3 regions of the Candidatus Enterococcus ikei genome follow, and region 2 is predicted to be linked to each of the others. Evidence: predicted binding sites of a transcription regulator. Region 2 holds the regulator's gene; each other region holds the start of a gene.
What was found. Region 2 encodes LexA, which represses DNA repair genes until DNA is damaged. Its sites were predicted from a motif close to CNAACANNTGTTNG; they were not measured.
Positions count from the first base shown of each region.

Region 1: a site for LexA is predicted at 2,535-2,548, ahead of uvrB (excinuclease ABC subunit UvrB). Genes of this name have one in related genera too.
Region 3: a site for LexA is predicted at 1,342-1,355, ahead of ruvA (Holliday junction branch migration protein RuvA). Genes of this name have one in related genera too.

Region 1 is NZ_JAFLWD010000061.1:641-7,187, forward strand. Features, by position in the region: gene JZO69_RS16360 (amino acid ABC transporter ATP-binding protein) at 1-117, opposite strand, end outside; gene JZO69_RS16365 (amino acid ABC transporter substrate-binding protein/permease) at 119-2,278, opposite strand; gene uvrB (excinuclease ABC subunit UvrB) at 2,711-4,705, shown strand; partial or broken gene uvrA (excinuclease ABC subunit UvrA) at 4,931-6,547, shown strand, end outside.
Region 2 is NZ_JAFLWD010000027.1:6,751-13,297, reverse strand. Features, by position in the region: gene JZO69_RS11285 (ABC-F family ATP-binding cassette domain-containing protein) at 1-1,010, shown strand, start outside; gene JZO69_RS11280 (thymidylate synthase) at 1,023-1,970, shown strand; gene JZO69_RS11275 (dihydrofolate reductase) at 1,989-2,489, shown strand; gene lexA (transcriptional repressor LexA) at 2,685-3,353, opposite strand; gene JZO69_RS11265 (DUF896 family protein) at 3,669-3,911, shown strand; gene tkt (transketolase) at 4,010-6,004, shown strand; gene JZO69_RS11255 (glucosaminidase domain-containing protein) at 6,322-6,547, shown strand, end outside.
Region 3 is NZ_JAFLWD010000017.1:108,236-114,782, forward strand. Features, by position in the region: gene JZO69_RS08230 (peptide ABC transporter substrate-binding protein) at 1-1,254, shown strand, start outside; gene ruvA (Holliday junction branch migration protein RuvA) at 1,450-2,061, shown strand; gene ruvB (Holliday junction branch migration DNA helicase RuvB) at 2,074-3,084, shown strand; gene JZO69_RS08245 (hypothetical protein) at 3,307-4,365, shown strand; gene JZO69_RS08250 (TetR/AcrR family transcriptional regulator) at 4,656-5,231, shown strand; gene JZO69_RS08255 (oleate hydratase) at 5,340-6,547, shown strand, end outside.

The sequences.
Region 1 (6,547 bases), on a different contig from region 2:
GGAAGGACCAATGACGCAAACAACATCGCCTTCTTGGATAGATACGTTGATATCGTTAAGAACAGTATTATCACCATATTTTTTTACTAAATGTTCTACTAGAATTTTTTCAGCCATATTATTTCACCTTCTTTTCCAAAACTTTAGCTAATTTCGTCAAGGCTGTGATCAAAATCAGATACATCATAGCGATTACGAAGTAAACCATAGTACTTTGTAAGTTTCTTGCAACGATGATTTTTCCTGTTTGTAATAGCTCGATCAAACCAATCGCTGAAAGAATCGTTGTATCTTTTAAAGAGATAACAAATTGATTGACGAAAGATGGAATCATGATTTTGATTGCTTGCGGTAAAATGATCTTTTGCATCGTACGGTTGTATGAAAGACCTAAACTACGTGAAGCTTCCATTTGACCAACTGGCACAGCGTTGATTCCACCGCGGACAATTTCAGAGATATAAGCGCTGGCGTTTAATGTCAGAGTAATGATTCCTGCAAGGAATACTGGAATGTTGAAACCTAGAATTCCTGGTAAGCCGAAATAAATGAAGAAAGCTAGAACCATTAGAGGAATACCGCGAATAATATCAACATAGATAGTAGAAAGTACACGTAACGCTTTAGAAGGAGAAGCACTGAATAATCCGAAGATCACACCAACGATCAAGGCTAAAATAAATGAAATCAATGTTAATTGAATAGTCATCCATAAACCACTTAATAGTCGTTTCCAGTTATTTTGGATCATACCAACGAATGTTGATTCATCTACTTTATTTTCAGAAGCACCATCTTTTACATATTTACCGATGATTTCATCATATTCACCTGTTCTTTTTAATTCAGCTAAACCTTCGTTGAACATTTGGATCAATTCTGGATTTTTACCTTTTTTAACAGCGAAGCCATATTTTCCGCCTTCTTCGCGAGGAATCGGTGTTGTTAAGGGTTGCTTTTGAGCAACGCCGTAACCAATTACTGGATAATCATCCATCATTGCATCGATCTCACCGATTTCAAGAGCGCTGTATAAAGCATCTGTTGTGTCTAAATATTTGATTGAATATCCATATTTTTGTTTGTTGGTTTCAAGAAAATCAGCACTTTCAGTCCCAATCTTAGCACCAACTTTTTTACCTTTTAAATCTTCATAAGCATTGATTTTGTCATTGCCTTTTTTGACAGCGATTTGAATACCACTGTCGAAATAAGGTGTTGAGAAGTCAAATGATTTTTCACGTTCATCTGTGATCGTCATTCCTGCGATCATTGCATCAGCTTGTCCAGATTCAACAGCTTGAACGGCAGAACTGAAACCGATGAATTTAAATTCGATATCAAAGTCTTGTAATTCTGCGATACGTTTAACTAAATCAACATCGATTCCTTCATATTTACCATCAGAATTTTGGAATTCAAATGGCGCAAATGTAGAATCACTAGCAATTACATAAGTCTCTTTTTTAGGTTGAATCTTTTTCATCTTACTATCGTTTTTTGCTTCTTGTTCAGTTCCAGTAGTAATATACTTGTCTACGATTTCTTCATATTTACCTGAAGTTTTCAAGTTTTTCAAACCAGCATTGAATTTTTCAATCAATTCTTTGTTTTGCCCTTTTTTTACAGCAAAACCATAAGAACTTCCAGTTTCTTTTTCACCAACTAATTGTAGCTTTTGTCCATTGGTGATAGCATAACCAAGAACTGGATAGTCATCAAAAATTGCATCAGCTTCACCGTTTTCAAGAGATTGATAAAGACCAGTTGCATCATCGAAGTTTTTGATTGTGTAGTCATACTTGTCTTGATTTTTTTCTAGGAACGTTGCACTTTCAGTTCCTACTTTTGCTGCAACAGTTTTCCCTTTTAAATCGTCATAGCTTTTGATTTTGTCATTGCCTTTTTTGACAGCCATTTGTAGACCGCTATCGAAATAAGGTTCAGAGAAGTCGAAAGATTTTTTGCGTTCATCCGTAATACTCATACCAGCGATCATCGCATCAACTTGTTTTGATTGAACTGCCTGAATGGCACTATCAAAGCCAAGTGGTTTTAGATTTACTTTAAAATCTTGGTCTTCAGCAATTGCATGTAGTAAATCAACATCGATTCCAACATACTCACCTTTTGAATCTTGAAATTCAAAAGGCGCAAAAGTCAAATCTGTTCCTATATTATATGTTTTTTCCTCAGCCTGAGCAGACTGCCCAAGTGTAAATGTCAGTAGACTTGCCATCATCACAAGGAATGAAAGTAAAAAGTGTTTCCTTTTCATAAAATACCTCCTATATTTGCATATTGGATAATTATATAGTAAGAAAAGGCAAAAACACAAGTCATTCACAATAAGAAAGTCAAAAAAAACTCATTTCCTAACATTCGATGTTATAAAAAGTGACATATTGCGGGTAAGAAGGTTTTTATAGTTTTAACACGAATCGTTGTTTTCTTCTATTCTTTGTCCTATCTAAAAGGTTAAATAAAATGTAAATTAGCTAAAATTGCGTATACGCAAAGCATTCTAAAACTAGCGAAAATATGTTCGGTATGGTAAAATAATTACAGGATATTTTTTTGATTGAAAGAGAAAGTTTCTTACTAAAAAGAGTGGATAAGTATAGCTTGGATTAGTTTATCTAACAGCGATTCTTGTCTCTTTTTATTGAATTGAGATCAATAACTAAATAAAGTAAGGGGAGGATGTTAAATGATAGAAAGAGAGACCTCCAATACATTTGACTTAGTATCAAAATACGAGCCAGATGGAGATCAGCCCGAAGCAATCAAAAAGCTAGTTGAAGGTATCGAAGGCGGAGAAAAAGCGCAAATCTTACTGGGTGCCACAGGAACGGGTAAGACGTTTACGATTTCCAATGTCATAACAGAAGTTAACAAACCGACATTAGTCATTGCTCATAATAAGACATTAGCTGGACAGCTTTATGGAGAGTTTAAAGAATTCTTTCCTAATAACGCGGTCGAGTATTTTGTTAGTTACTATGATTATTATCAACCAGAAGCTTATGTTCCTTCTAGTGATACATATATAGAAAAAGATGCCAGTATTAATGATGAGATCGATAAGTTACGACATTCAGCGACTAGCTCATTATTAGAACGAAATGACGTGATCGTAGTTGCTTCTGTTTCATGTATTTTTGGTTTAGGAGATCCTAAAGAATATAGTGAACAAGTTGTCTCTATTCGTGTAGGCATGGAGATGGATCGCAATCAATTATTAACGAGTTTAGTCAATATTCAGTTTGAGCGAAATGACATTGATTTTCAACGGGGGCGTTTTCGTGTTCGAGGAGATGTGGTAGAAATCTTTCCGGCATCACGTGATGAACATGCGTTAAGAGTTGAGTTCTTTGGTGATGAAATTGAACGAATCAGAGAAGTCGATGCTTTAACAGGTGAAATTATTGGTGAAACAGAGCATGTAGCGATTTTCCCTGCAACTCACTTTGTGACCAACGATGAACATATGGAACACGCAATCTCACAAATTCAAGCAGAATTAGATGCTCGTTTAAACGTGTTGCGTAGTGAAAATAAATTACTGGAAGCTCAGCGTTTAGAGCAACGGACCAATTATGATATCGAAATGATGCGAGAAATGGGCTATACGTCCGGCATTGAGAATTATTCCCGTCATATGGATGGCCGTTCAGAAGGAGAACCGCCATATACGCTGATTGATTTCTTTCCGGATGATTTCTTGTTAGTGATTGACGAATCTCACGTAACAATGCCTCAAGTTCGAGGAATGTATAACGGTGACCGGGCCAGAAAACAAATGTTAGTAGATTATGGATTCCGTTTGCCAAGTGCGTTGGATAACCGACCGTTACGTTTAGAAGAATTTGAAAAACACGTTCATCAAGTTGTTTATGTATCGGCAACACCTGGACCATATGAATATGAACAAACAGATACAGTGATTCCTCAAATTATTCGACCGACTGGACTCTTAGATCCACTGATTGAAGTACGTCCAATCATGGGACAAATCGATGATTTAGTTGGTGAGATCCATGAGCGAGTGGAAAAAGATCAACGTGTGTTTGTAACTACTTTAACGAAAAAAATGTCTGAAGATTTAACCGATTACCTGAAAGAATTAGGGATCAAAGTGAAGTATCTTCATAGTGATATCAAAACGTTAGAACGAACAGAGATCATTCGTGATTTACGTTTAGGTGAATTTGATGTACTGATCGGTATCAACTTACTTCGTGAAGGGCTGGATGTACCAGAAGTTTCACTGATTGCAATATTGGATGCTGATAAAGAAGGCTTCTTAAGAAGTGAGCGCTCATTGATTCAAACGATTGGGCGTGCTGCCCGTAACTCAGATGGAAGAGTCATTATGTACGCGGATAAAATGACGGATTCGATGCAAAAAGCGATCGATGAAACAGCTCGCCGTCGTTCCATCCAAGAAAAATATAATGAAGAACACGGGATTACACCGAAAACGATCATTAAAGAAATCCGCGAATTGATTTCTATTTCTAAGACAAATGAAAAAGGCGAACCATTCAAGATTGATAAGTCTTATCATGAATTGACTCGTCAAGAAAAAGCAGATTTATTGATGAAATTAGAAAAAGAAATGCGAGACGCTGCGAAAGCACTAGACTTTGAAACTGCAGCAACTCTGCGTGATACAATTCTGGAGTTAAAAGCAGGAGAGTAACGAAGGAACTACGATCTTAACAATTTCTAAGTACGAAAGCACTAAGAAATGAAGGTCGAACCGACAAAATCAAGGATCAACGTTCCCTACGGTCACCTTGTACGGTTCAACATCAGCTCATAAGAATACTCGCTGTATTTCACAGCAAAGGAGAGCCGTTACTCTTGCGAATTAATTCGCTTAGAAGTAAGGGACATCGGACTAACAATCAAAAGGAGAGAAGTAATGGCAAATGATAAAATCGTCATTCATGGCGCACGTGCACATAATTTAAAAGATATAGATGTAACAATTCCTCGTGACAAAATGGTTGTAGTTACTGGATTGTCGGGTTCTGGTAAAAGTTCATTAGCCTTTGATACATTGTACGCTGAAGGTCAACGTCGCTATGTAGAAAGTCTGTCAGCGTATGCGCGACAATTTTTAGGACAGATGGATAAACCAGATGTAGATAGTATTGATGGACTAAGCCCAGCGATTTCTATCGATCAAAAAACAACCAGTAAAAACCCTCGATCAACAGTTGGGACAGTAACAGAAATCAATGATTATTTAAGACTATTGTTTGCTCGTGTCGGGCACCCAATTTGTCCTAATGATGGAACTGAAATCACCAGTCAATCGGTTGAGCAAATGGTAGACAAAGTGCTGGAACTACCAGAAAAAACTAAACTTCAAGTATTAGCACCAGTAATCGTTAAGAAAAAAGGACAACATAAAAAAGTTTTTGAAATGATTCAACGCGAAGGTTATGTTCGGATGCGTGTTGATGGTGAAACCTACGATGTTAGTGAAGCACCTGAATTAGAGAAAAATAAAAAACATGATATTGCAATCGTAATTGACCGAATCGTTGTTAAAGATGGAATTCGTTCTCGTTTATTTGATTCGTTTGAAGCTGCCTTACGTTTAGCTGATGGGTATGCCTTAGTAGATGTGATCGATGGAGAAGAAATGCTTTTTAGTGAGCACTATGCTTGTCCATATTGTGGTTTTACAGTTGGCGAGTTAGAGCCAAGATTGTTTTCTTTCAATGCTCCATTTGGTGCGTGTCCTGATTGTGATGGATTAGGGATTAAACTAGAAGTTGATCGTGATCTAGTGATTCCAGATCCAACCAAAACTTTACGTGAAGGTGCGATCGCTCCGTGGAATCCAATCAGTTCACAATACTATCCGCAAATGCTTGAACAAGCAGCAGATAGTTTTAATATCGATATGGATACACCATTCAATGAACTGCCAGAAGAACATCAAGATATTATTTTAAATGGGTCAAATGGTGAACCTTTCCATTTCCATTATGAAAATGACTTTGGCGGAGTTCGTGATGTGGAAGTGCCATTTGAAGGTGTTTTGACTAATATCAAGCGCCGTTACCACGAAACAAATAGTGATTTTACTCGGGATCAAATGCGTTTATACATGACTGAACTGACTTGTCATACTTGTAAAGGCTATCGCTTAAATCCTCAAGCTTTATCAGTCAAAATCGATAATACTAATATTGGTCAAGTTACTGGTTTGGCAATTAAGAATGCTATACAGTTTTTTGAAACGGTAAAACTATCAGAACAAGAACAAATGATTGCTAAACCTATTTTAAAAGAAGTTGAAGATCGTTTGAACTTTTTAAAAAATGTGGGATTGGATTATCTAACACTTAGTCGGGCAGCGGGAACATTATCTGGTGGAGAAGCTCAGCGGATTCGTTTGGCAACACAGATCGGTTCCAATTTATCTGGTGTCTTATATATTCTGGACGAACCATCGATTGGACTGCATCAACGGGATAATGACCGTTTGATCGAATCGCTTAAGAAAATGCGTGATTTAGGAAAT
Region 2 (6,547 bases):
ATGATCTTAAAGAAAATCTTCATCAAGTGAATCAAAAAAGTCAATTAGAGATAGATGTAGCTACACAAAGACTAGGGAAAAAAGTATTAGAAATCAAAGATGGAAACTACCAGATCGAACATAAAACAATTTTAAATGCATTTGATCTTCTAATTCAAGCAAAAGACAGAATCGGAATTACTGGGAAAAATGGTGCAGGGAAATCTACATTGCTGAATATCTTGGCTGGTCGTCTGAGCTTAGATAGCGGAATTTATTCAATTGGCGAGACAGTACGCTTGGCTTATTATACACAGCAAAATGAAGCGATGGATTCAAACCAACGAATGATTTCTTACCTGCAAGAAGCAGCTGAACAAGTCCAACGAAATGATGGGACAAGTATAGGTGTTGCTGAATTATTGGAGCGATTTCTTTTCCCACGTTTTATGCATGGAACTGTCATCGGTAAGCTTTCCGGTGGAGAGAAACGTCGTTTGTATCTATTAAAACTGTTGATCAGTCAGCCAAATGTGTTATTATTGGACGAGCCGACAAATGACTTGGACATTGATACGTTGACAATTTTGGAAGATTATATTCAAACATTCAAAGGGGCGGTAATCGCCGTTTCACATGACCGATATTTTCTCGACAAGACGATGGACAAGCTACTTGTTTTTCAAGGAGAAGGTCAGATTGCAACTTATTTTGGATCGATGAGTGATTATTTGACTGAGAATAAAGAACAGAAGAAAAAACCAACGAAAATCGAATCAAAACCGATAAAGGTATCTGAGAAAAAAGAAAAAACAAAATTAACTTACATGGAACAAAAAGAGTGGGCAACAATCGAAACAGATATTGGGCAACTTGAAGAACGAACAGCACAGCTTACAGAAGAGATGAATCATCAAGGTGATGATTTTACTAAACTACAGCAACTTCAAACGGAGTTATCAGCTGTTGAACAAGAGTTAGAAGAAAAAATGGAACGCTGGGAATATTTGAGTGAATTTGCAGAAAATTAGGAGGCAGCAACTATGGAAGAAGCATATTTAGCATTAGGCCGCAAAATTTTAGAGGAAGGTCACTTGAAAGAAGACCGTACAGGAACTGGTACACGCAGTATTTTTGGTCACCAAATGCGTTTTGATTTATCAGAAGGATTTCCTTTGTTGACGACTAAGCGAGTACCATTTGGTTTAATTAAAAGTGAGTTGTTATGGTTTTTAAAAGGAGATACTAATATTCGTTACCTATTACAACACAACAACCATATATGGGATGAATGGGCGTTTGAGCGTTATATCAAAAGTGAAGACTACCATGGTCCGGACATGACAGATTTTGGCCGTCGCGTCTTAGCAGATGAAGCTTTTAAAGCGAGCTATGAAAAAGAACATAAAGAATTTTGCGAAAATATTTTGACGGATGAGGCTTTTGCTGTTAAATATGGTGAGTTAGGTAATATTTATGGAGCGCAATGGCGTCATTGGGAAACAAAAGAAGGTCATTTTATTGATCAATTAAAAAATGTCATTGACATGATCAAAAAAACACCAGATTCTCGTCGCTTGATTGTTTCGGCTTGGAATCCAGAAGATGTCCCTTCTATGGCTTTACCACCTTGTCATACAATGTTTCAATTTTATGTAAATGATGGTAAATTAAGTTGCCAGTTGTATCAACGAAGTGGCGATGTTTTTCTAGGAGTTCCGTTTAACATTGCTAGTTATGCGTTATTGACGCATTTGATTGCACATGAAACTGGTTTGCAAGTGGGAGATTTTGTGCACACAATCGGGGATGCACATTTATATACAAACCATGTCGACCAAATGAACGAACAACTTACAAGAGACATTCGTTCATTTCCGAATTTAAAATTGAATCAGGAAAAACAATCTGTTTTCGATTTTGAAATGGAAGATATCGTTATTGAAGGATATGATCCACATCCAGCAATCAAGGCGCCAATCGCCGTTTAATTTGAAAGGAGTTCCTCCATGCTAGCAGCCATATGGGCACAAGATGAACAAGGGACAATCGGTAAAGAAAATCGTTTACCTTGGCATTTGCCGAATGATTTGAAATTTTTTAAACAAATGACTGAAGATAACACGATCGTTATGGGAAGAAAGACTTTTGAAGGCATGGGGAGCCGTCCATTGCCAAATCGACAAACAATTGTCATAACTAGAGACAAAGAGTATTCTGCAAAAGGAGTCATCGTACTTCACGCTATAGAGGACGTACTTGATTATGCGAAGACATTCTCTGGAATTACCTTTATTGCTGGTGGATCAGCAGTATATGAAGATTTCCTGCCATATTGTGATGTGTTATATCGTACGGTTATTCATCATACATTCGTTGGAGATACCAAATTTCCGACTGTTTCTTGGGATGATTGGACATTGATCAATTTAAGCGACGGGGTCCAGGATGAAGAAAATAATTACGCGTATCAATTTGAAACCTATCAACGTAAAGTAGCCTCTGAATAACTGACACTTGAACTTATGAATTGAATTTATTCAGATTTTAGCCTGAATGAATTCTTTCATAAGTTTTTTTGGAGATTAAAGAGGAAAGGAGAAGGGTGGTAGGAAGTGTCATTTTCGATAAAAGTTACTCTGTTTCTCTTAAGATATGGATAGAGCAAAAAACCATACTTATTCCAGCATGGTTTTTCTTATTACCTAAATATGATTGCGATATAATCCAACAACTTTGCCCAAAATGCTTACATTATTCAAAATAATTGGGTCTAATGCATCATTTTCTGGCTGTAAACGAATATGATCTGACTCTTTAAAGAATCGCTTGCAAGTCGCTTCGTCTTCATCTGTCATAGCAATAACGATATCACCATTAGAAGCAGCACTTTGTTTACGAACGATGACTTGATCGCCATCTAAAATCCCTGCATTGATCATACTTTCTCCTCTAATAGTCAGCATGAATAAAGCATTTTCTTCTGTCTGTAAATCTGGCGGAACAGGGAAAAAGTCAGAAGCTTCTTCTACAGCTAAAATAGGTTCACCAGCTGTAACAACACCAAGCATTGGAATGACTGATGGCTTGACACCAATTGTTTCCAAACCATCAGCAGTTAATTCAATTGCTCTTGGCTTTGTAGGGTCACGTAAAATCAAGCCTTTTTTTTCTAAACGCGCTAAATGTCCATGGACAGTAGAGGTTGAAGAAAGATCAACTGCTTTTCCAATCTCTCTCACGGTTGGTGGATAGCCTTTAAGCTCAACTTGTTCATATATATATTTTAATACTTCGATTTGTCTTGTGTCTGTACGTTTCACCACAACCCGCACCTTCTTTCGATTTATAATTTTAGTGTACCATAGTTTCATACAGGAATCAAACAAGCGTTCGTGTTTTTTTGAAAAAAGTAAATCATGCATATTTTCGGGAAAAAATAGCTGTGTTTAACGTTACATTCTGTAAATAAGAGGTGTTGTTCCTCATTTTTATCGTGAATATGGTTGTATTTTTCCTGCTCATCTTATAAGATAGACATGGAAAGTAAACTTGTCTTGCTAGTGTGCTAGCTCATCAGAGAAAAGATAAAAATAGACTTGTGAGAAAACGTGTCACAAACTTATTTCCCTATTTTCATGACAGCGATGGACAAGCCCACTATGTTTTTATATTAAGGAGGCAAAAACATGTTATCGTCAGAAAAAATGAAACGAATCAATGAACTTGCTAAAAAGGCAAAGGACAGCGGATTGTCTGAGAAAGAAAAAGAAGAACAAAAAGTACTTCGTCAAGAATATCTAGCTGCTTTCCGGGGAGGTATGCGTCATCATATAGAAGGGATGAAAGTTGTTGATCCTAAAGGAAATGATGTAACGCCTGAAAAATTGAAAGAGATCCAAAAGGCTAAAGGATTACACAATAGAAAATAATTTTAGTTTTTTTTACTAAAAGTAATTGCTTTCATAAAGGAAATACGCTAAAATATAGTTAATAAAGGTAAAAAAAACCTAAATAGGAGATGATTTTTTTGTTCGACAACACGGATCAGTTAGGCGTTAATACAATTCGCACATTGAGTATCGAAGCAGTACAAAAAGCAAACTCAGGACATCCTGGATTACCAATGGGTGCTGCACCTATGGCTTATGCACTTTGGACAAAACATTTAAAAGTAAACCCTAAAACATCAACAAATTGGGCAGATAGAGATCGTTTTATTCTTTCAGCAGGTCATGGTTCAGCAATGCTTTATAGTTTACTTCACTTAGCTGGCTACAATGTCACAATAGATGATTTGAAAAGCTTCCGTCAATGGAATAGCAAAACACCTGGACACCCAGAAGTGCATCATACAGATGGTGTTGAAGCAACAACTGGTCCTTTAGGTCAAGGTATCGCTATGGCTGTAGGTATGGCTATGGCTGAAGCACATACAGCAGCGACTTATAATCGTGACAGCTTCCCTGTGATCGACCATTATACGTATGCTCTATGTGGCGATGGTGATTTGATGGAGGGTGTTTCTCAAGAAGCAAGTTCTATGGCTGGACATATGAAATTAGGTAAATTGATCGTGTTATACGATTCAAATGACATCTCTTTAGATGGACCAACATCAAAAGCCTTCACAGAAAATGTTGGCGCCCGCTATGAAGCATATGGTTGGCAACATATTTTAGTTAAAGATGGCAATGATTTGGAAGCTATTTCGAAAGCTATTGAAGCTGCTAAAGCTGAGTCAGACAAACCAACTTTGATTGAAGTGAAAACTGTAATTGGTTATGGCGCACCAAAAGAAGGAACTTCTTCAGTGCATGGTGCACCAATCGGAGCAGAAGGAATTACAGCCGCTAAAGCTGTTTATGGCTGGGAATATCCTGATTTCACGGTTCCAGAAGAAGTAGCTACTCGCTTTAAAGAGACAATGGTTGAAGAAGGCGAAGCAGCAGAAAATAAATGGAACAACATGTTCGAGAACTATACAAAAGAACATCCTGAGTTAGCTAAACAATTTAAACAAGCATTTTCAGATGAGCTTCCTGAGAACTGGGATAGTGAATTACCAACCTATGAAGTGGGATCAAGTGCAGCTAGTCGTGTAACTAGTAAAGAAACGATTCAAGCTATTTCAAAAGCTGTACCTAGTTTTTGGGGCGGATCTGCTGACTTGTCTGCTTCAAATAATACAATGGTTGCATCTGAAAAAGATTTTGAACCAGGTCAATATGAAGGTCGCAACATTTGGTTTGGTGTTCGTGAGTTTGCAATGGCCGCTGCAATGAACGGGATTCAATTACATGGGGGAAGCCGTGTGTATGGCGGAACATTCTTTGTATTTACTGACTATTTACGTCCAGCTGTTCGTTTAGCTGCAATTCAAAATACACCAGTAACTTATGTATTGACACATGATTCAGTTGCTGTTGGAGAAGATGGACCAACACATGAACCAGTTGAACAACTAGCAAGTATTCGCTGCATGCCAGGTGTGCAGGTTTTACGTCCAGCAGATGGTAATGAGACAGTGGCAGCTTGGAAAATCGCAATGACGACAAAAGATGCACCGACTGTTTTAGTTTTGAGCCGTCAAAACTTACCAGTGATCGAAGGAACAAAAGAAAAAGCAAGTGAATTTGTTCAAAAAGGCGCTTATGTAATTTCTTCGCAAAAGGGTGCTAAACCTGAAGGAATCCTGATTGCTACTGGTTCTGAAGTGAACTTAGCAATCGAAGCTCAAAAAGCATTGGCTGAACAAGGAAAAGACGTTTCTGTCGTTTCAATGCCAAGTTTTGACTTGTTTGAAAAGCAAACAGAAGAATATAAAGAGTCAGTTTTACCAAAAGATGTAGTAAAACGTGTGGCTGTTGAAGCTGCTTCACCATTTGGTTGGGAACGTTATGTAGGTACTGCTGGTACTACAGTAACGATTAATCACTTTGGTGCTTCAGCTCCTGGCGATTTAGTGTTGAAAGAATTTGGTTTTACAGTTGATAACGTTGTTTCAAAATACAATAACTTATAAAATCAAAAAAACAGATGGGGTTTTCCCATCTGTTTTTATTTTTTTTATGTAATATTTTTGTAATAATGGAAATATTTATTATTTTCATTAAATTAATTTTAATAATATAGACCTGAAAGGATTAGAGATAAAATAAATATCCGAATAACATACTCTATGTAAAAAGATTAAAACAAATTCGAAGTGATTAATAAAACAAAAATTTCAGATGGATTACACCCACTTTAAAACTTCACATTTTAGGTCTAAATAATTGTTTATAAAAAAATCCCCGAGTAGAATGATATTATGATGTTCTATTGAGGAGGAACAAGTGAATGAATGAGAATAAAACAAGAAGCAGCAGGCATCAACAAAAAGAACACAAAAGTAATAGTAAACGAATTGCTTCTGTAATAGGAACTTCGTTAGTATTTCTTCCAGTTGTTGGTAATATTTTGCCGATGGGCGTTCAAGCAACTGAAGTTGATCAGCAAGGAGCTGTTTCTCAACAAGCATTTATTGATTCTATTGGATATTCAGCTGCTTCTGTAGCTAGTGCGA
Region 3 (6,547 bases), on a different contig from region 2:
GCAGAGTATGCGTACATGTTTGAATTAGTCAAAAACGGTGCAGACGTTTCTGCTGGGAAAAAAGGACTGGATGAATTAGGGATCAAAGCAATTGGTGATCATGAACTAGAAGTAACCTTAGAACAAGAAACACCATACTTTGATTACTTGCTGGCATTCCCATCATTTTTCCCACAAAATAAAAAAATAGTCGAAGAAAAAGGCAAAGATTATGCAACAACGAGTGATGCATCAGTTTATAACGGACCCTTTACATTAACTGATTTTGACGGACCTGGAACAGACACTGAATGGTCTTATACAAAAAATGAACAATATTGGGATAAAGATGCCGTTCAACTAGATAAAATCGAAGTAAAAGTAGTCAAAGAAGCACCGACATCATTGAACCTTTTCCAAGATGGACAAGCAGACGATGTGATCTTGAGTGGAGAATTAGCAAAACAAATGGCTGATGATCCAGAACTTGTAATCGAGAAAGATGCTCGAACGTCATATCTTGAATTCAATCAAAGAGATGAAAAATCACCGTATCACAATGCCAATCTACGTAAAGCAATTTCTTATTCGATCGATCGCGATGCGTTAGTTGACCGAATCTTAGGAGACGGTTCAGTTGCTTCTACTGGTCTCGTGCCAGCGGGCATGTCATTTTCACCAGAAGGCAACAAAGACTTTGCTGATGAAAATAAAAATGTATTGACTCATGACACAAAGAAAGCAAAAGAGTACTGGGAAAAAGCGAAAAAAGAATTAGGAATCGATTCATTCAAACTTGATATAGTTGGTGATGATACTGATTCTACCAAAAAAGTACTAGAATATATCCAAGGCGCAGTGAAAGAAACCCTTGATGGTGTGGATGTGACAGTGACAAATGTACCGTTTACTGTTCGTTTAGACCGTGGTAAAAATGGAGATTTTGAAGTGATCATGGGCGGTTGGGGCGCAGATTATGCTGACCCAAGCAGTTTCACTGATTTATTCCTAACTGGTGGCTCTTACAACAGAGGTCGCTATTCAAATGAAAAATATGACCAACTAGTAAAAGATTCAGGTAGTAAAAATGCTTCTGATCCAGAAAAACGTTGGACGGATATGGTGGATGCTGAAAAACTATTGATGGACGATATGGGTGTTGCTCCAGTTTATCAAAAAGCAGAAGCACATATGCGTAGTTCAAAAGTTAAAGGTGTAGTAGCTCACGGAGCTGGCGCACGATATGACTATAAATGGACATACATTTCTGAATAAAAAAATAAGCCAATGCGAATTTAATTATAATTCGTATTGGCTTTCTTTTTATCAAGCTACTGATTTTCTCGGATTTGTGCTAAAATAGAAACGTATGTGCGTGTTAAACGCAGGAAGCGGTGGTCTAAAAGCAGCTCCTTCTTATTTCTGGGAGCTAAACGCTTTTGAACCAACCTCATTTAGAAAGGTGAAATTATGTACGAGTATATCATTGGTAAAGTCACGTTTATCAGTCCTTATTATATTGTAGTAGAAACAAATGGCATCGGGTTTCAGATTTCTGTAGGCAATCCCTATCGTTATTCTGGAAAAACGGATCAACAAATCAAAATTTATGTTCATCAAGTCATTCGTGAAGATGCACATTCTTTATACGGATTTGGCGATTTAGATGAAAAACAACTTTTCTTAAAACTAATCAGCGTTTCAGGAATCGGGCCTAAAAGTGGTTTAGCAATCATGGCTTCAGAAGATCACGGTGGGTTGATCAATGCGATCGAAAGTGAAGATGCGGCGTATCTAACAAAATTCCCTGGTGTAGGTAAGAAAACGGCACAACAAATGATTCTAGATCTAAAAGGTAAATTAGGCGAGTTGGAAACATCAGATGCGGCCGTTGAAGCTATGGCTAAAGCGCCGAATGCATCATCAACAAATCAATCACTAACAGAAGCATTAGAAGCCCTAAGTGCATTAGGCTACAGTGAAAAAGAAATCAAACGAATCACGCCAAAATTAGAAGAATTAGGTACACAAGCAACAGACGAATACTTGCGCAATGCATTGAAATTTATGATGAAACGCTAAGGAGGAATGGCTATGACAGAAGATGAAAGACTACTTTCCGCTCAAACAAGCGAAGGCGAAGAATCACTGGAAAAGTCACTACGACCTCAATTTCTCGAACAATATATCGGTCAAGATAAAGTCAAACAAGAGCTTACGATTTACATCGAAGCTGCCCGAAATCGGGAAGAAGCGTTAGACCATACACTTTTATATGGCCCACCGGGATTAGGAAAAACAACAATGGCCATGGTGATTGCCAATGAGATGCATGTTAATATCCGTACGACCAGTGGACCTGCGATCGAACGAGCTGGAGATTTAGTCGCCATTTTAAATGAACTTGAACCAGGCGATGTTTTATTTATTGATGAGATCCATCGTTTACCTCGTGTGGTAGAAGAAATGTTGTATTCTGCTATGGAAGATTTTTACGTAGATATCATGGTAGGACAAGGGACAACAGCGCACCCAGTTCATTTTCCCTTACCGCCGTTTACCTTGATTGGCGCTACGACCCGTGCAGGGATGTTATCAGCGCCATTAAGAGATCGTTTCGGGATCATTTCTCATATGGAATATTATGAAACGCAAGATCTAAAAGAAATCGTATTGCGCTCTGCAGATATTTTTCAAACAGAAATCGTAGAAGAAGGCGCGTTTGAAATTGCCCGTCGCTCTCGTGGAACACCTAGAATTGCTAACCGTTTATTAAAACGAGTGCGGGATTTTGCGCAAGTTCAGTCAAATGGTACGATCGATCGTGGGATCGCGGATCAAGCGTTAACTTTATTACAAGTTGATCACCAAGGCTTGGATTATGTCGATCAAAAGTTATTAAAAACAATGATCGAATTGTATGGCGGTGGTCCCGTTGGTTTAAGTACCTTAGCTGTAAATATCAGTGAAGAGACTGAAACAGTTGAGGATATGTACGAACCTTACTTGATCCAAAAAGGCTTTATCAAGCGAACACCAAGAGGACGGATTGCTACAGCTCTAGCTTATGAACATTTTGGTTACGAGTCTTACTATCAAGAATAATAAAATAAAAATACTCAAGACACGGAATCGCTTTTCTGATTAGTGGATTGAGTATTTTTTTGTCAAATAAATCAGCAGCGGTATTTTTTAATTAGATCTGATTTATTCGAAAAAGTGAGTATTCAATTAGAAATAAAATCGTATCATTTGCACTAAATATTTTCTGCTTTTATAGTTGATAGTGTACCAATTAATAAAAAAATTAACGAAAGGATGGAAATTATGGAAAAGAATACGAGAAAAAAAGGTTTTGTATCGTACTTAACAACGCAAGATGAAGCAGGGGTGAATATCTCTTGGGGGGCGATTATTGCAGGATTGGTTTCCTTCTTTGCGATTTTCTTTACTTTAAGTTTGATTGGATCAGCCATTGGTTTTGGAATGGTTAAACCAACATCTGACAATCCGTTAGATGGTGTGGGAACAGGACTTATTATTTGGACAGTGGTGACATTTGTTCTTTCATTATTTTGTAGTGGATTTATTGCAGGGGTGGCAGCTCGCAGAGTTGGCCTAGTTCATGGATTTTTAACTTGGGCAACCAGTGTTTTAGTCTTATTAGCAATTCTTTCTTATACAGCGATCGGCGCATTCTCAGCGATTGGTTCGTTGTTTGGTAATATCGCTTCAGCAACAGGCAGTACGGTAGAAACTGTAGCATCTGGTACGTCTGATGCCATCAGTAAAGGTTTCGACAAAGTGACAGAAGGTGTCCAATCAGTTGATACAAGTGAACTTCAAGGGCAAGTCAAAAAAGTCTTATCTGATACTGACGTGAAAGAGTTACAACCTGATTACTTGAAGGATCAAATGAAAGAAGCAACGGATGAAATCACAGATGCTGGAAAAGAAATCCTTAAAAACCCAGATAACTCAGATAAAATCTTCAAAGATACAGGCGACTCTTTAAAAGAAAAAGCGAAAAAAATCGGTGATTCAGTTGACCGACCAGCAATCGCTAACGCTGTTGCAGCAAACACTGATCTATCTGAAGATGAAGCAAAACAAGCAACAGATAATATCTACAATGAATTACAAACGGCTTCTAAAGAAGCACAAATACAAATTGAAAATGCACAAACAAGTCTTGAAGATGCGAAAAAAGAATTAGATAAAGATATCAAAGAAGCTAGACAAACAGCAGAAGATGCCTCAAACACAGTAGCTAAAGCATCTATCTGGGGATTTGTGGCAATGATCCTTGGTCTGATCATTACTTCTCTAGCAGGTTTATGGGGTGCTAATTTAGTCAAAGATCCTGTGACTGAAAGTAAATTGTAAAAGAACATAACTGAATGAATCTGTTATTGTTTACAATAAAAAAGGTGTAGCTTCGGCTATACCTTTTTTTAGTTTAAAGTGTTTGGCTGTACATTTTAATATAGTAACAAAAGGATATAGTTTGATTATTAAGAATGTTAGTAAGTGCATCTAAAAATGCATGCGAATCAATTATTTTTACTCCTAATTCCCATCAACCATTAACAATCCCTAAAAATCTCTCAAAACCTTATATTTCCTCCTATTTTTTTGGTATGATAAACCTATCTAAAAAAAGCGAGGAAAAAACTATGAGTGAATCCCAAATAACCAAAAAAGCCATCTCATCTGCATTGATCGAATTATGCGATCGAAAGCTTTTCAGTAAAATAAGTGTCCAAGATATTACCAAAGAAGTAGGGTTAAACCGCCAAACTTTCTATTATCACTTTACCGACAAACAAGATCTTTTGCGCTGGATTTATACCCACGATGCATTGATTTATTTAGACTCACCAGAAGTCAGCATCGATAATTGGGAAGAGCAAGCGTTAAAAATGCTCAAAGCGATCCAGTCAAAAAGCGATTTCTATTATAATACAGTCAGCTCAGATTCTGATATTTTAAGAACATGTTTTTCTACGATCACAAATAAATTGTTTATTAATTTATTCGATCAAGTAGATAAAGAAAATCAGCTGCTTCCAGAAGATAAGATATTTTATGCTCGTTTCTTCTCATATGGTTGTAGCGGTGTCTTGATTGATTGGATTTTAAACAGCTATAAGGAATCTCCCCTAGAAATCGCTACACAATTATTCCGTTTGGCTAAAGATACTGAATTCTTCTCTTATCGCTTGTATGCCCAAGAAAATGAACTGTTGTGACAAATTGCCCATTGTGTCTAAAAAGAAGACAGAATGGAAAGGCTATCACAAGACATTTTTATAGAATCATTGTACGCTAGGTTCATAAATTGAATCGGGGGGATTCTCATGAAAAAAAGACATATTGGATTAGCGGCAGCAGGTGCATTAGGCGCGGCTTTCCTTGCAAAAAAAGTATCCGCTGAAAAGAAAGTAGAAAAAGTTGCTGAGGTAGAAGAAGAAATCAACAGCCGCTATTATGGAGACAAACAAGTTTACCTAATCGGTGGTGGAATTGCGACAATGTCAGCAGCAGCTTACTTGATTCGTGATGCAAATTTTAACGGGAAAAATATCCATGTGATCGAAGGCATGAAAATCCTTGGCGGAAGTAATGACGGTATCGGGACCAACGAAAAAGGCTTTGTAGCTCGTGGTGGTCGGATGCTGAATGAAGAAACGTATGAAAATTTCTGGGAATTATTTGATAGCATTCCATCACTTGAGTGGGCGAATCATAGTGTGACAGAAGAAATTTTAAACTTTGATCACTTACATCCAACGCATTCACAAGCACGTTTAGTTACGAAAGATCAAGAAATTCTTAACGCTCACACTATGGGCTTTGATAATGAAGATCGCTTGGCTATGACAAAATTATTAGCGGCTTCTGAAGAAAGCTTAGATAGTGTAACGATTGAAGAATGGTTTGGTCCGCATTTCTTTGAAACTAATTTTTGGTATATGTGGCAAACAACATTTGCTTTCCAAAAATGGAGTAGCGCATTTGAATTACGCCGTTATATGAATCGGATGATTTTAGAGTTTTCTCGTATCGATACGCTAGAAGGAGTAACCCGTACAGCATTGAATCAATACGATAGCGTGATTTTACCATTAAAATCATTCTTAGAAAAACATGGCGTTGACTTTACTTTAAATGAAGATGTAGTTGATTTAGAATTTAAACCTGGATCTGAAATTACTGTCACTGCTTTGAAACTAGGTAATGGAGAAACAATCGAGCTAAATGAAGAAGATGTTGTGATCATGACTAATGGAACCATGACAGATAGTTCTACGGAAGGTGATTGGAATACACCAGCACCAGCTGTTACAGAAGAATCACGCTCTGCTCGTTTATGGCGCAATATTGCTAAGAAAAAAGTGGGATTAGGTAATCCAGAACCATTCTTTGGCAATGAAGCGCAAACGAACTGGGAAAGTTTTACAGTAACATGTCGCGGCGATAAATTATTAAAACGAATTGAAGAATTTTCTGGCAATATTCCAGGCTCTGGTGCGTTGATGACCTTGAAAGACTCAAGCTGGTTGAT